2 regions of the Shewanella sp. 10N.286.51.B8 genome follow, and region 1 is predicted to be linked to the other one. Evidence: riboswitches for the same ligand, from Rfam matches in the RefSeq annotation. Region 1 holds a riboswitch; the other holds the start of a gene.
The links. A riboswitch is a leader RNA that binds a small molecule or an ion and turns the genes downstream of it on or off. The one in region 1 is predicted to bind thiamine pyrophosphate.
Positions count from the first base shown of each region.

Region 2: linked by a shared signal. The riboswitch ahead of AB4160_RS07880 (TonB-dependent receptor) and the one ahead of thiC (phosphomethylpyrimidine synthase ThiC) in region 1 are both predicted to bind thiamine pyrophosphate.

Region 1 is NZ_JBFRKG010000016.1:54,975-61,046, forward strand. Features, by position in the region: gene AB4160_RS07240 (ThiF family adenylyltransferase) at 1-325, opposite strand, end outside; gene thiE (thiamine phosphate synthase) at 322-2,139, opposite strand; gene thiC (phosphomethylpyrimidine synthase ThiC) at 2,142-4,208, opposite strand; TPP riboswitch at 4,464-4,563, opposite strand; gene AB4160_RS07255 (hypothetical protein) at 4,789-6,072, opposite strand, start outside.
Region 2 is NZ_JBFRKG010000017.1:127,079-133,150, reverse strand. Features, by position in the region: gene AB4160_RS07905 (curli assembly protein CsgF) at 1-90, shown strand, start outside; gene AB4160_RS07900 (CsgG/HfaB family protein) at 93-944, shown strand; gene hinT (purine nucleoside phosphoramidase) at 1,526-1,882, shown strand; gene AB4160_RS07890 (PaaI family thioesterase) at 1,893-2,918, shown strand; gene AB4160_RS07885 (YcfL family protein) at 3,004-3,396, shown strand; TPP riboswitch at 3,555-3,663, shown strand; gene AB4160_RS07880 (TonB-dependent receptor) at 3,812-5,998, shown strand.

The DNA of each region.
Region 1 (6,072 bases):
CATAGGCTGCTGCTAACTTATCTTTGGCAAGTAGCGCTTTGCTTAAACCAATATCTTGTTCGTTAAAAAGTAATTGCCGCGACAGATTTGAAAGCTCTACCTTGTCATGATCCATCAATATCAGTTCTCCAACTCCCGCGGCGGCCAATTGCTGGGCAACACTGTGACCTAAACCACCGATTCCGATGATCAGTAGCCGGCTATTAAGTAATTTAAGCTGACCAAGCTCACCCATATCAGTCAGTAAAATATGACTGGCATACTTGATAAACTGCTTGGAAGTGAGCCCACTCTTATTAGCTTGACGCTGTTGTGTAATCGTCATGACACTGGCTCACACTGCAGCTGTTTCACTGATGGCTTGTGGGATTTTACATGTGATTGCCTTGGCTGTTGCTGAGGTTGTTGCTGAGGTTGTTGCTGAGGTTGTTGTGCAGCCGCTAGATGCCATTGCTGCTCTAACAATGAATAAGCCTTGGCAGGGTTTTCTGCTTCAGTAATGGCTCTTACCACGGCAACACTATCAACCCCAGTGGCTTTGATATCCGTTATAACACTTGCATCAATACCACCGATGGCCACGGTTGGGCATACGTTGTTAAGTAATGCACTGTAGCGTGCTAATTTTGCTAAGCCTTGAGGCTTTGACGGCATCACCTTAGTAGTCGTTGGAAATATATGCCCTAAAGCGATATAGGATGGGCTTAGTTGATGAGCTAATAGAATTTCAAATACGCTATGGCTAGATAACCCTAGGGCTAACCCTGCCGCTGAAATTTCATTTAAGTCGGCTAACTCAAGGTCTTCTTGACCTAAATGAACCCCGAATGCGCCAAGTTGTATTGCCAATTGCCAATGATCGTTAATAAACACTTGGGCGTTATATTGCTTACCCAGAGCTATGGCGCGGCTAATATCTTGTACTAACGTGGTTTGATGAGCATCATTGGAGACCTGATTAAAACCTTTATTTTTAATCCGCAACTGCACTGTGGTGCAATTGGCTTCTAACAAACTTTGCAGCATAGTCACGTCATCCACAACCGGATAAACACCAATGCCCTTATGCAGCGCAGGAAAGCGGCAATCTAGGTAGCCCTGTGCTGTATTTATTAACCCATCGTTAAACTTTCCACCAGCAGCTGATTCTGGCTGTGTTTTGCCTAGATTGTTAATTTTAGCGCCACTAACTGCACTAATTTCAGGATAGTATTGTATTTCATCAGGCCAAGCAGTTTTTGCCACAGGCCCTGCGCCTTTACCAAAAGATTCACTGCACACTAGTCCCTTTAATACATAAGCTTTAGCCATCACAACGGCATCATGGAGTACGTATTCATGTGCTAAAAAACACGCGATCGCAGTGGATAAGGTGCAACCTGTGCCATGATTATTACCAGTATTAACTCGCTCGCTATTAAGCCAATAAGCTTGATATTGATGAGCGTCACTCACACCGTGAACTTTGCGGCAAATGAACAAATCATTGGCATTGGTTTGTTGCCACACTGCATCACCGCCTTTGGCGAGTACATGACAATGAAGCTGTTTAACCAGTTGCGCTGCCGCACTATAAAAACCATCACTTGAGTCTAGGCTTTGGCTTTTAATTGTGCACTGAGGTTCAAATTCCACGCTGTTAGTATCAGTCAGCGTGTGTAACTCCCTAACATTAGGGGTAATTAAGCTAATTAGACCTTTAAAAGGGCTAAAATCTAACGGCTTTTTTGCGCGCTCATTTAAGCTATCACCACTACTGGCAACCATGACAGGATCTAAAATAATCGGGATCAGCTGGTTAGCTAAACTCTGACTTTTAAATGTCTTTAACCAATGAGCAATGAGTACCAATTGTTGTTGATTGGCAATTAAGCCAATTTTTATGGCTGCTGGCGCTAAATCGCTAGCAAGTGTATTTAGCTGAGCCAATAAGATGGATTCTGACACAGCCTCGACTAGTGTTACAGCCACCGAATTTTGCGCAGTAACAGTGGTAATTGTGCTGCAGCCAAAACACTGTAAGTCATTTATAGTTGCTAAATCTGCCTGTATGCCGGCGCCGCCACCACTATCTGAACCGGCAATAGTCCAGACAATGGGCGACATGGTTTCTAAGCTATGTGGTTGTGAAACATTCATGGTTAAGCCTCTAATTCAGCAGTGGTCTTAACAGCTAAATCTGCGCTTGTTGCTGTGTCTGGCTTAGAAGGTAACGGATGATAAATTGCATAGCCTGTGGCTTTAAATTCAGCTGACTTTTGTGCCATGGCTGATTGAATATCTACACCGCTACTAACGCTTATATCTGCACTTGCGTCTACGGAATTAACATTGTGATTAGAGTGTGCCTGCAGGTGTTTAAATTCGCTAGCGTCAAGCACGTTCAACTTTTGTAACTGATCACGCGCTTGCTTTGCAGCGTATTCACGCACTTCTTGAGTGATTTTCATTGAGCAAAACTTTGGCCCACACATAGAACAAAAATGCGCAACTTTGGCAGACTCTTGGGGGAGCGATTCATCGTGATAAGCACGAGCGGTATCTGGGTCTAAGCCTAAGTTATATTGATCTTCCCAGCGAAATTCGAACCTTGCTTTTGATAAGGCATTATCACGAATTTGCGCACCAGGGTGACCTTTAGCCACATCGGCAGCATGAGCTGCAATTTTATAAGCGATAAGCCCTTGTTTAACATCTTCTTTATTCGGTAAACCCAAATGCTCTTTAGGAGTGACATAGCACAGCATGGCCACGCCATACCAAGCCATCATTGCCGCCCCAATCCCTGAGGTGAAGTGATCATAACCTGGCGCAATATCGGTGGTTTGTGGGCCGAGTGTGTAAAAAGGCGCTTCATCACAATGGGCAAGCTGCTTTTCCATATTCACTTTAATGAGCTGCATCGGTACATGGCCTGGGCCTTCAATGATGGTTTGCACATCATTTTCCCAAGCAATGTTAACCAGCTCGCCTAAGGTTTCTAATTCAGCAAATTGCGCTTCATCATTGGCATCGGCAATACTGCCGGGCCGCATACCATCGCCTAATGACAATGACACATCGTAGGCAGCGCAGATTTCGCAAATCTCTCTAAAGTGCTCATACAAAAAACTTTCTTTATGGTGACTTAAACACCACTTTGCCATGATGGAACCACCACGAGAAACGATGCCAGTAAGACGTTTTGCCGTCATTGGTACATAACGCAGCAGTACCCCAGCATGGATGGTAAAGTAATCGACGCCCTGCTCTGCCTGTTCAATCAAGGTATCTTTGAAAATGTCCCAATTTAGGTCTTCAGCGACACCATTTACTTTTTCTAACGCTTGATAGATGGGCACTGTACCAATGGGGACAGGAGAGTTTCGAATGACCCATTCACGGGTTTCATGGATATAGCGCCCCGTAGACAAATCCATTACAGTGTCAGCGCCCCATCTCGTTGACCAAACTAGCTTTTCGACTTCTTCTTCGATGGACGAGGTTACCGCTGAATTACCGATATTGGCATTAACTTTGACTAAAAAGTTACGCCCGATGATCATTGGCTCAGCTTCTGGATGATTAATGTTTAACGGGATAATGGCGCGGCCGCGGGCAACTTCATCACGGACAAATTCAGCGGTAATAGGCTGGCCAATGTGAGCGCCAAAAGCTTCACCGGGGGCTTTTTGAGTCAAAATCTCATCAGTGACTTGCTCTCTAGCCATATTCTCGCGAATGGCAATATATTCCATCTCAGGTGTAATAATGCCTTTACGAGCGTAATGCATTTGAGTAACGCGGCGGCCTGACTTGGCTTTTTTAGGGCGAACAAGGGCTTCAAAACGCAAATGATCTAAACCGTCGTCAACCAAACGCTGTTGGGTAAAGTCAGAGCTAACTCCATCAAGTTGCTCTGTATCTTCGCGCTCTTCAATCCAAGCTTGGCGAAACTTGTTTAAGCCTAAACGGACATTAATTTCAGCATCAGGATCTGAATAGGCACCGGCGCAATCATAAACTTTAATGGCTGGGTTGGCTTCAGTCACGGGCGCATCTTCACTACCGCCAAGGATAGTATCGCTTTGATGAATTTGACGCATGCCCACTAACAGATCGGGGCGGGATCCGCTCAGATAGATCTTTTCAGAATTTGGGTGCTGTAAAGGTTTTAGGGTTTCAATAAAATTTTGCGCTTGAGCGCGGGTTTCACGACGATTTGACATAAGCAACCTCAAAATAAAAAAATAGAGTTGCTTGCCTGGAGAATTGTTGATGACGAGCGAGTTAACATTAACTCTGTAATTGACTTGAATTTACACCTTAACTTTGAACCTTAAATATCGGCAAATGGCGGGTTAAATTAACTTCAGCAATAACTCTGCTTTAATTAATTCTATCTTTTATTTTGCACTAATATTTATGATCTAGCCACGCAGCCATTCACTATAAAATTGCTGCTGACTGTAGGGTAAAAATAAGCAAATTAACTGCTTGTTTCCTTCGCAGGTTCTAGCCTGATCAGGTTCAACGGATCCCGAATAAACGGTCTCAGCCATAAAGGCACTCCGACAAGATGGCTGCAGTATAGTCAGCTTATTTAATAAAATACAAGTCTTTGACAATTTTCGAATTGGAATATGAGTTAAATTATTTCACTAATTAAAATACTGTTATATATGAATTTAATTTACAACCAAGCGATTAAGACCCAATTAATACAGAAATAATTTGATAAATAAATTTGATAAATATTATTCATTTTTGATGTTGTTGAAATAAATCTTTTGTGAAAGTCTGAACAGTTCAAGGTAATTTAAGTTTCGATAAGCGTTGTTGAATGGCGTTATCTAGTGCTTTTTTTGTTTTGCCTCCTTCACATGGGTGTCCTAAATCTAAGCCTTCGGCATAAGGGTTAATTTGGGTTGGTAATGCCACCAATCGATGGCAAGTTTCACCAATCTTAACAATTCTATTTGGATCTAAACGATGATTGAGGGTAGTTGGTTGGCGCTTATCTTCTATTACTATTAACTCTATATCATCCATTTCAGGGGTTAACTCACTGGTGCTGGCACCACTAACAGAAGTCGCTAAATGGGCTTGCTGACTTATTTGCTGATTAACTTGTTGTTGATTGAGTTTATTTATAAAGGAATGGCTAGCTTGATTGATGGCCGATAAATTGTCGCTTGTTATGGTATTGGCCTCTGAGATGGTTTCATTAAACAATTGTGGCTTAAATAGATGTTCGTTACTGCTATCTTTTTGCTGCTGCAGATACATGCTATCAACTGAAGACCAATCGAACTGGTGCGTTTCGGCTTGCACTGCTTCTGCTATTGGCAATTTTTCAATTATGGGCTTGTAGTCAATGGGCTTTTGGTTAACAGCTTTTTGGTCAATAGGCTTTGGGGAAATTGCCTTTTGATTGACAGTATCTTTTGGGCTAGTTGCAACTGCAGGCGCTATTGAGCTTGTATCGACAACCTTATTAGTACTTTGTTTGTTCGATATAGTTTGATCGATTATTTCTTCATTGGTAATGACTTCACTGACGACCTCTTCAATCAAGGCTTGTTCACTTGGCAGGGTCTTAGCTAGCTGGGTAATTTGCTCAGCCGTTAAAAAGTAGGCTTTTATTTCTTGGTTGTTACTTTCAGATGTCGCAGCTTTAACGGCTTGTTCACGGCTGATCTCGACAAAATGGCTAATGGTGTTATCAGCTAAGGAAAATAGCATAAACACCAGCACAACATGTAGCCCTGCAACAATAATGCTCGATGGTGATGTCAGTATCTTTTTAAACTCGTTATCAGAATTTTGTTTTAAAAAGCGACCTTGATTATTTTGATTGTCGATCAACCCACAGATCAGCGGTAATGTTTGGGCTTTAATTACATCAGTGCTCATTATTTCAGTGCTAGTGACTTCAGTGCTAGTTGCATTCACCGTTTGTAACATCACAACATGATCACAGAAATCTATCACTTCAACCGCAGATTCTTGGCGGCTTGCATTTATGTAAAGCTGTCCATGTGAAACTTGTGTGCCATTTAAGCCTGTCGAATTTCCACTAGCACCCGGTTC
Region 2 (6,072 bases), on a different contig from region 1:
TCATTGATTGTTCATATTACCGACGTATTAACCGGTGAAACCACCATTATTGAAGTTGGCGGTATTGTTGATGACAGTGTCGGGGGTTAATAATGAAAAAATTAATTATTAGCTTGTGCCTACTATCTTTAACAGCTTGCTCATCAATTGATGAAGAATTTGAAAATATAGATGCCACTTCAAGTTTAATGCCTAAAGGTGAAACTTATTACGATCTAACCAGTTTACCTTTTCCACAAGGTGCGATGGTTGCTGCAGTATATGATTTTCGCGATCAAACAGGACAATACAAGCCCATTCCATCAAGTAACTTTTCAACGGCAGTGCCACAATCCGGTACGGCATTTTTAGCCCAGTCACTTAATGATTCAGCATGGTTTATACCCGTTGAGCGTGAAGGACTGCAAAACCTATTAACAGAACGTAAAATTTTACGGGCAGGACTTAAAGGTGATGCCAGTAAATTACCGCAACTTAATAGTGCGCAGGTATTAATGGAAGGTGGCATTGTTGCCTATGACACAAATATTAAAACGGGCGGTGCTGGAGCACGGTATTTAGGCATTGGCGCTTCAGGTCAATACCGAGTCGATAGCATTACCGTTAATTTACGCGCTGTGGATATTCGAACTGGCCGATTACTCAGTAGTGTTACCACCACCAAATCGGTGATATCAAAAGAAATTACCGCGGGTGTATTTAAGTTTATTGATGCACAAGATTTGTTAGAGGCTGAAGCGGGTTATACTTCCAATGAGCCTGTGAGTTTATGCGTAGTCGCAGCCATTGAGAGCGCTGTTGTGCATCTTATTGCCGATGGCATTTGGAAAGGGGCTTGGAGGCTAGGGGATGCCACTACAGGTTTGCAAAATACTACCTTGCAAAAGTATTGGTTAGAAGCCCATAAAGAAGCGCAAGTCAGTGCCAGAATTAAGCGTGGCTAATTATCCGTCCTGAATAAATAGCCCCTAATTAACAGTCCCTTATGTTTCAATCACGATAAAGGTGCCAATGGCGCCTTTTATGTTTTCTGGGGGTAAACTTCTAGATACACAGACGCAGCCCTTAAGGCGATAACCACATAAGCAGCTTAGCTTTCATTATGGTTAAGTTAATCCAAGCTTTCATTATGTGGTGATCAAAAAGATGCCTAAGAAGTCTAATTGCATAAGGTTTAAAGGTAACCACCAAGAAATATAGCGCTTTTTTTAGCGACTTCAATGTTAATTGCTGGGGATACTTCAAATAAATCCCCTTTAGCATTGATAACAATGATGTGATAATGCCTAGATAAACTCTAAGTAAGTGAGCGTTGCTATAGTTAATCGAGCTGTCAAAATTGGCTTGATAGTGCCAACAACATTCAACAGTGATTAATAGCAAAGTGTTAAACTTGCTTGGCTTAAGTGACAAATGCAGCAGTAGCTATTATATAGTTAAGCAAGCGCTTAGTTGGCTGCTTGATTAGCGCATTCAACAATGATTTTCACTACTTCGATTATAATAACCAAAAGGATGATCAATCATGGCTGAAGAAACCATTTTCAGTAAAATTATACGCCGAGAAATTCCTGCCGACATTTTGTTTCAGGATGAGCTCGTCACCGCTTTTCGCGATATAAACCCACAGGCACCAACACATATTCTGATTATTCCAAACCATTTGATCCCCACAGCCAATGATGTAAAAGCATCTGACGAACTGGCATTAGGGCGAATGATGACAGTTGCGGCAAAGCTGGCTGATGAAGCGGGTATTGCACAAGATGGTTACCGCTTAATCATGAACTGTAATAAACACGGTGGCCAAGAGGTTTACCATATCCATATGCATCTACTTGGCGGTAAGTCACTTGGGCCAATGCTAAGTCGGTTGGATTAATACTAATAACATGAAAATAAACAGTGATTTTTTTCCGTTAACCGGCGTAGCAAGCCGATTTGTTAATCAGCTTGCCCATTGCCGTCGATTGAATATTAGTGCGTTAGAAGCCAGTGAACATCACGTATTACTGGAGTTGCCTTATAGCCAAGATATCATTGGTGACCCAGATACTGGGGTGATACACGGCGGTGTGGTGACTACGATCATTGATACCGCATCCGGCACTTCTGTTGTATGCGCTATTTTAGAGAAGTATAAATCCTTAGAAATATCGCCAACCTTAGATTTACGGGTTGACTACATGAAACCGGCTGAGCCAAACAAACCGCTGTATGCATTTGCAGAATGTTATCGTTTGTCGGCCAATGTGGCGTTTACCCGTGCGATAGCTTATCAAGACAGTATTGATGATCCTATTGCGCATGCTGTTGGCTCATTTATGCGTATTAGTCCAGAAATGGTGGGTGAAGAGTTTAGACAAGCTTTGATGGGCTGCGCTGATGAAGCAAGTGCAGTCAATTCAGCTGCTAATAACCAGCCTGATACTCAAAGTGTTGAAGTTATGCAGGCAGGCAATGCCAGTTTAACTGTGGGCGATATTAATGTTCATGATGTGGTTAAGCGGGCCATTGATTTAAATGACTATAGTTATTTATTAGAGAAAGTCCCTTATACCCAATTTATCGGGATGAGTGTTGATCGCTTTGGTGATGAAATGGTATTTAAGCTGCCAACTAAAGATGACAACATTGGTAATCCTATTCTGCCAGCCATACATGGCGGGGTTATTGCTGGCTTTATGGAAATGTCGGCGATTGTGCAGTTAATGGTATTTATGCAAGCTAAGAAAGTGCCAAAAATTATCGATTTTTCAATTGATTATTTACGTGCGGGTTTACATCAAGATACGTTTGCTGAATGTAAAATTACTCGTCAAGGACGCCGAGTTGCTAATGTTAGCATTAATTGCTGGCAGAAAAATCGTAAGCAGCTAATTGCTACTGCGAGAGCGCATTTCTTGCTTGATCAGTAGAAGTAACACACAGTTGATGCATAGATGAGCAAGCTGTTTGACACTGAGCCGACCATTTATTTTTAATACTTAAAAAAAGGAATTAATGATGACATTAAGAGTAATAATGATATCGCTAGCGTTAATGCTATCAGCCTGTGCTAATCATACCGCGGGAGTCATGGTTAGCTCTAATAGCGAAGTGAGAGTTGATAATAATTCTTTTGCGAGTAAAGTCGCTGTTGAGCAAGTCAATGTCAGAACGCAAGCGGATTTATTGCAAGGTTCTGCATTAATCATTAGCAAGGTGTCAACGGATTTAAGGCTGCAATATAAGTTTACTTGGTTTGATGTTGGTGGCTTTACCATTGAAGATGAAGCAAGCAGCTGGAAGTCATTAAAGCTACATGGCAAACAACAAATGCAGGTTAGCGCCGTTGCCCCTAATGCCAATGCAAGCCGTTTTGAAGTATATGTAAGAGAAGCATTCTCTAACTAAGTGTATCTTTTAAAATATAAAACACGCTTAATTGCGTGTTTTTTGTTTTATAGGCTTAGCTAATCATAAAAATATCTATGTGATAATTTTTTGTACTTAAATAGTTAATAAAAAGTGCCTGTTAGTGCTGTTGCACAGATGAAGGATAGTTTATAATCCGCCGCGCCAAGGGGTGTTTATCGTGTTGATAAACTGAGATGTCTAAAGACAAACCCTTAGAACCTGATCCGGCTCATACCGGCGTAGGAATAGGCTGCATGCTTTGCCGTAAATGTTAGTCATTAACTCAGTCATAAACCAAGTCGTAAACGAAAAACGACACCAATTTAATAACTGATAATTGTAATGACAGTCATGGATGCACATAACTAATTCACTATGCTTGCCGGATCTCAAAATTATAATTTGAGGTCCTATGTCTGTAATAAAATCTAAATCGCCACTAGCGATTGCCATTCTTGCCGTTTTATCCACTTCCGTTGTCGCTCAAACAGAAAATGTTGAACGCGTGGCGCCCGCTGCTGAAAAAATGGAAGTCATAGTGGTTAACGCTGACTTTAGTAATATAGCGCTAGAAAAAGTGCCATCCAGTGTTACCGTCATCGATAGCCAACAATTGCAAGATGAAGGCGCTCAACATTTTGAAGATGTATTAAACTCTATTGCTAATTTTAACTGGTCTGGCGGCAGCTCTCGACCTAAGTATTTCCAGATCCGTGGTGTGGGTGAGCAAGAAGAATATCAAGGTGCACCAAACTCTTCAGTCGGCTTTATTGTTGATGATATCGACTTATCCGGTATCGGCATGGTGTCGAGCATGTACGATATGCAACAAGTTGAAGTACTTCGTGGCCCACAAGGTACACAATATGGTGCTAACGCTTTAGCAGGTCTTATCTATTTAAAAAGTAACGATCCCACCGATGTGTTTGAACATGGTGCACAAGTCTCCCTTGGTGACGATGACTTACAAACCTTCTCCGGTTTTAGCTCTGGCCCAATAACTGACTCTGGTAAGCTACTTTATCGGGTGTCTTTAGAGCAGCATTCACAAAATGGCTACCGCGACAATACTTACCTTGAACGTGAAGATACCAATGGCCGTGATGAATTCACTGCCCGTGCTAAATTGCGTTGGTATGCTGCAGATGATGTGCAACTGGATTTAACCTTTTTACATGCTAATTTTGATAATGGCTATGATGCCTGGACGTTAGATAATAATGGCTTTGAAACTATTACCGATAAGCCTGGTGTTGATGCGCAAAAGACCACTGGTGCTGGCTTAAAAGCCACATTCAGCAGTTTTGAAAAGTTCGAACTCACCTCGTTAACTTCATTTGCACAAACCGATCATCACCATAATTATGACGGCGATTGGGCCAACCCTGATTACTGGGATTCGAAACAATGCAGCATTTATGATGATGACTGGAACGTGATTGGGACTGAGCCATGTGTTTATGATTACACCTGGGATAAACAGGGTGAGCGTAAAACCGTGTCACAGGAACTTCGTATCAGCTCAAACGAAGCTGGCCGAATTTTTAACGATTCGACTGATTGGTTAATGGGCTTATATGGCATGAACCTTCAAGAGGATAATGACTTATATTCTGAATACAATGGCTGGCCAGATGAAGTGCTGCAATCGGAATATGAAGCGACCAACTATGCTATTTTTGCTCAAACCGATACCCAGTTTAGTAATGGTTATGTATTTTCAGCTGGGGTTCGTTTAGAGCGTCGAGAAAGTGAATATTCAGACAGTAATGGTGATAAATTCTCACCTAGCGAAAACATGTGGGGCGGTCATTTAGCGCTATCTAAAGCCATAAACCAAGACCATAATACCTATCTGCGTATTGCTCGCGGTTACAAAGCGGGTGGCTTTAACATGAGTTTGCCAGCTGAATTAGCCGATAAAAAAGAGTTTGATACTGAAATCTTATATAACTACGAGTTAGGGCTCAAATCTTCGTGGTTACAAGGTCAATTAGACACCAACTTGGCATTCTTCTATATGGATCGACGTGATCAGCAAGTGGCGGCATCACAACAAGACCCTGATGATCAGCAGCGCTTCATTCTATTTACCGAAAATGCAGGTAGTGCTGAAAACTACGGCGCCGAAATCGACTTTACCTACTATGCCACCGATAACATTCAATTCTACGGTAGTGCAGGTTGGTTAGAAGCCACCTATGGTGATTATCAATACAAGGATAAATATGGCAATGTCGTAGATTTAACAGGTCGAGAGCAAGCCCATGCGCCAAAATTTACTTATAGCGCAGGCATGAGCTATGTCAGTGATTCTGGCTGGTTTACCAATTTAAATGCTAGCGGTAAAAGTGATTTTTACTACTCTGATAGTAACGAATCAAAGTCAGACGCTTATACTATTTTCAATGCTCGAGTGGGTTATGAAACACAAATGTGGTCAGCGTATTTATGGGGCCGCAACTTATTTGACGAGCAATATGGCACCAGAGGCTTCTACTTTGGTAATGAACCAGACTTAGATTGGGCCGATAAGCAATATGTACGTTTCGGCGATCCACGTCAGCTAGGTATTACCTTAAACGTCAAGTTTATGTAGCTTGGCTGCAAACTATGTTAATTAAAGGGGGCTGTTAACCTGTTGGGTTACAGTTGATTTATTTAATAATAACA